DNA from 2 places in the Buttiauxella gaviniae genome. Region 1 is predicted to be linked to the other one. Evidence: predicted binding sites of a transcription regulator. Region 1 holds the regulator's gene; the other holds the start of a gene.
The links. The regulator sigma-54, encoded in region 1, starts transcription at its own class of promoters, with help from an activator protein. The targets are predictions, from matches to a motif close to GTTGGCACANNTTTCGCTNT.
Positions count from the first base shown of each region.

Region 2: the regulator sigma-54 is predicted to act here: its motif matches at 870-889, upstream of AB1E22_RS13720 (pyridoxal-phosphate-dependent aminotransferase family protein).

Region 1 covers NZ_JBFMVT010000002.1:1,407,472-1,409,875, forward strand. Annotated here, with positions in the region: gene lptB (LPS export ABC transporter ATP-binding protein) at 1-359, shown strand, start outside; gene rpoN (RNA polymerase factor sigma-54) at 490-1,923, shown strand; gene hpf (ribosome hibernation promoting factor) at 1,946-2,233, shown strand; gene ptsN (PTS IIA-like nitrogen regulatory protein PtsN) at 2,317-2,404, shown strand, end outside.
Region 2 covers NZ_JBFMVT010000002.1:2,821,852-2,824,255, reverse strand. Annotated here, with positions in the region: gene AB1E22_RS13720 (pyridoxal-phosphate-dependent aminotransferase family protein) at 1-820, opposite strand, end outside; gene AB1E22_RS13715 (MurR/RpiR family transcriptional regulator) at 1,010-1,849, opposite strand; gene AB1E22_RS13710 (gamma-glutamyltransferase family protein) at 1,965-2,404, shown strand, end outside.

The DNA of each region.
Region 1 (2,404 bases):
AAGAGTTTCACATCGAACATTTGCGCAATAACCTCGGGCAGTCTTTGTCCGGCGGTGAGCGTCGTCGTGTAGAAATCGCCCGCGCTTTAGCTGCAAATCCAAAATTTATTCTTTTGGATGAACCTTTTGCAGGTGTTGACCCCATCTCCGTTATCGACATCAAACGAATCATCGAACATTTGCGAGACAGCGGGCTCGGTGTGCTGATTACGGACCATAACGTACGCGAAACGTTGGCGGTTTGTGAACGCGCCTACATCGTAAGCCAGGGCCATTTAATCGCCCATGGTACGCCAGCTGAGATCCTGGAAGACGAGCATGTGAAGCGCGTGTATCTGGGCGAAGAGTTCAGACTCTGATAGGGTAGGAAAGATCATAATATTTATACTCTAAATAATTCGAGTTGCAGGTAGGCGGCAAGGGAGTGCAGACAAAGCCCCTGCAGTTCGAAGTATGACGAGTATACACCTGAGGACGCTCGCTCTGAATATGAAGCAAGGTTTGCAATTACGGCTTAGCCAACAACTTGCTATGACTCCCCAGTTGCAGCAGGCGATTCGTCTGTTGCAACTATCGACGTTAGAGCTACAGCAAGAACTTCAGCAAGCACTGGAAAGTAACCCCCTGCTTGAGCAAACCGATCTGCATGATGAAATTGATACTCAGGAAGTTCGTGAAATTGAAGCATTAGACACTCGCGAGGCGCTCGAACAAAAAGAGATGCCTGACGAGTTACCGCTGGATACCAGTTGGGATGAAATCTATACCGCGGGTACGCCATCGGGCACTGGAACAGATTACATTGACGACGAATTGCCGGTGTATCAGGGAGAAACAACGCAGTCACTTCAGGACTATCTGATGTGGCAAGTCGATCTCACTCCGTTTTCTGACACCGACACCGCTATCGCCACGTCTATTGTCGATGCCGTAGACGAGATGGGTTATCTCACGGTTTCGCTTGAAGAAATTCTGGAAAGCATGGGTGATGACGAAATCACCCTCGACGAAGTGGAAGCCGTTCTTAAACGCGTGCAGCGTTTCGACCCGGTCGGCGTCGCGGCTCGCGATTTGCGCGATTGCTTGTTGATCCAACTTTCACAATTCAGCCGCGAAACACCGTGGCTGGCAGAAGCTCGCCTGATCGTAAGCGATCATTTAGATTTGCTCGCCAATCATGACTTCCGTAGCTTGATGCGCGTCACGCGTCTGAAAGAAGAAGTCCTGAAAGAAGCAATGTGCCTGATTCAGTCTCTGGATCCACGTCCAGGCCAGTCCATTCAGACGAGTGAACCCGAATACGTGATTCCCGATATTCTGGTCAAAAAGCTTCACGGCCGCTGGACTGTAGAACTCAACGCAGACAGTATTCCGCGTCTGAAAATAAATCAGCAGTACGCAGCGATGGGCACCAACGCCCGCAATGACAGCGATTCGCAATTTATTCGCAGTAACCTGCAAGAAGCGAAATGGTTGATTAAAAGCCTTGAAAGCCGCAATGATACGCTGCTGCGCGTCAGCCGTTGCATCGTTGAACAACAGCAAGGCTTTTTCGAGCATGGCGAAGAACACATGAAACCCATGGTTCTTGCGGATATCGCGCAAGTGGTCGAAATGCATGAATCGACCATTTCCCGTGTGACGACGCAAAAGTATTTGCATAGCCCGCGCGGCATTTTTGAATTGAAGTATTTCTTCTCAAGCCATGTGAATACCGAAGGGGGTGGCGAAGCTTCCTCAACGGCGATCCGAGCACTGGTTAAGAAGTTAATCGCGGCGGAAAATCCTGCGAAACCTCTGAGTGATAGTAAGTTAACGACTATGCTATCCGATCAGGGGATCATGGTGGCACGCCGCACTGTTGCGAAGTACCGAGAGTCTTTATCCATACCACCGTCAAACCAGCGTAAACAACTGGTGTGACCTAACCGATAAGGAAGACACTATGCAGCTCAACATTACAGGACATAACGTCGAAATCACTGACGCACTGCGCGATTTTGTGAGTACGAAGTTTGCCAAACTGGAGCAGTACTTCGAAAGAATTAACCAGGTCTACATTGTGTTAAAGGTGGAAAAGGTCACACACATTGCCGATGCAACACTCCATGTGAATGGCGGAGAAATTCATGCCAGCGCTGATGGCCAGGATATGTATGCGGCAATTGATGGTCTGATTGATAAACTGGCGCGCCAGTTAACCAAACATAAAGATAAACTAAAACAACACTGATAATCCGAGCAACTGTTTCGGCATCTACGGCTCGTTACCTGGTGTAACGGGCCGTTAGCATAACAGGGTGCTTAGGTGAACTTATGATGAACAACGATTCTGCTCTACAACTAAGTAATGTCCTGAACCAGGAATGTACGCGTACCAACGTACATTGCCAGAGTAAAAAAC
Region 2 (2,404 bases), 1.4 Mb from region 1:
ACATGCTGGTGGCTTCGGTGTGGTGGTTCAGGCGCTCCGGCCCCCAGTAGTCCATCACCATGCCAAGATCGAAGTAGTTCGAGTAGATCATTTCGTCATCGCCATCCTGGTGCTCGGCGGTGCGGATCCCCTCTTCCACACATTTACGGCGGCGGATAACTTCTTCCATTTGCGCACTCAGGGTAATCGGTGAGCTGCCTGAGGGGCCGCCGAGACATTTCTGCAACCCCGCAGAAACGGCGTCTAAACCCCAGGCATCTGTTTCCAGCACGTTGCCGCCAAAAGATGCGGTGGCATCGGTATAAAACAGCACGCCATGGCGACGGCAGATTTCGCCCAGTTCAGCCAGCGGTTGCAGCATGGTGGTGGATGTGTCGCCCTGAACGGTCAACAGCAAACGCGGTTTAACGGTTTTAATCGCATCTTCGATTTGATCCGGGGTGAAAACTTCCCCCCACGGCACTTCGATAGTATGAACTTCTGCGCGGCAGCGACGTGCGATCTCACACAGCAGATGGCCGAAGCGCCCAAATACCGGCACCAGGACTTTATCGCCGGGGCGAATAGCCGAGAGTAAAATAGCTTCTATTCCGGAGCGGGAAGTCCCATCCACCAGCATTGTCCAGCGGTTTTGGGTACGGAAAAGCTCGCGATACAGCACCATCACTTCATTCATATAACCGGTCATAACCGGATCATATTGCCCAATTAACTGGCTCGCCATTGCCCGCAAGACGCGTGGATCGGCATTGATTGGTCCGGGCCCCATAAGCAAACGGTGTGGCGGGTTAATTTGCGTGAAGTGCTGAATATCGAACATGGCATTTCCTTTCATTCGTTACGAAACAAAAGATTCTTTATGAAAATATTCTGCAACTAATGTGCCACCCGCATTCATGAATGACAAACTAAGCAATAAGCTCTATTTCTTGTGAAATAAGGATTTCTGGAATCATAAGCTGAACCAGAATGGCTCCCATGATGTGTGCAAATGCACCAATAAAGTGCGCTAACGCTGTTCTAGCTCATCAAATTTTGCATACAGCTCAGCGATATGATGAATACGCTGGCGGCCCGTAGTTAACGCTTCATGCAGCACGGCATTCGCTAACACATTCACGAGGCTCATCGCGCTGCTGTAGGAGTCGAAAGCAGAAACGCTATCGAGTGGAGCGGCAAAATGCCAACGGCAGTAAGGCGTAAGGCCTGAGCCCTGCGCTTCGCTCATAACCAGCAGCGGCACCTGACGTTTATGCAGATTCGCCAGCAAAGGTTTGATAATGCGTGGGCGGCGACGAAACGCGATGGCAATAACGCAATCTTGCTCGCTGATATCCACCACCTCTTCCGCCAGCGTCTGGCCGGGTTGAGGCAATAACCAGACATCGCTCCGAATCTGTAATAACTGCTGGCGCAAGTGCATAGCAACCGGCCATGAGTTCCGTAACCCAATGATAAAAATGCGTTTTGAATGATTAATCGCCGCCACAACTTCTGCGAATTGCTGCGCATCCAGCAGATTGACCCACTGCGTCAGATTCGCCATTTCTTGCTTGTAGTGACGTGCTAATAACGTGTTACCTTGCACAGCATCGCGGTTTTCCGTAAGCGGCATTCCGCTCTGGCGCAGGGTACGCAGCTCCTCACGCATATCTTTGTAGCGCTCATAACCCAGACGTTTAAACAAACGGCTTACCGTGGCCTTCGATACGCCAGAAAGGCGAGCAAGTTCTGCGCTGTTGTAGCTAATCAGGTCATCAAAATGGTCGACAATAAATGCGGCAACCTTTTGTTCCTGCGGGGAAAGCTGCTCGTATGTCGCTCTCAAGCGCTCATCTAATTGTTTCATTGCGACCTCTGTAACTTTTGTTTCACCCGAGCCTGGCACAGTGAAACTCACTGCGCAACCTGGAACATCTCTTGCTTAGAGATAACACCGGGCTTCCGTTCTGAGAGAGTAAATAATGATGCAAAGCAATATGGCACCTTCCGGCATGGCCGTCACCCCGCACCATTTGGCCAGCGAAACCGCGTTATCGGTGCTGCGTCACGGAGGTGATGCTATTGAAGCGATGGTTGCCGCCGCCGCAACCATCGCCGTGGTCTATCCCCATATGAATGGCATTGGCGGCGACGGTTTCTGGCTGATTGTACCGCCAGAAGGTGAGCCCATTGCGATTGACGCCAGCGGCTCTGCGGGCTCGCTCGCAACACTGGAATTTTACGCAGGCGAGCAATCCATTCCTCATCGCGGGCCAAAATCCGCGTTGACCGTACCCGGTACTCTAAGCGGCTGGGACGAAGCCCTCAAAATCGCCGCACAGCTTGGTGGGGGGCAATTACCCCTCTCTCGTTTACTGGCTGATGCCATTCGTTATGCGGCAGATGGTATTCCCGTCACACA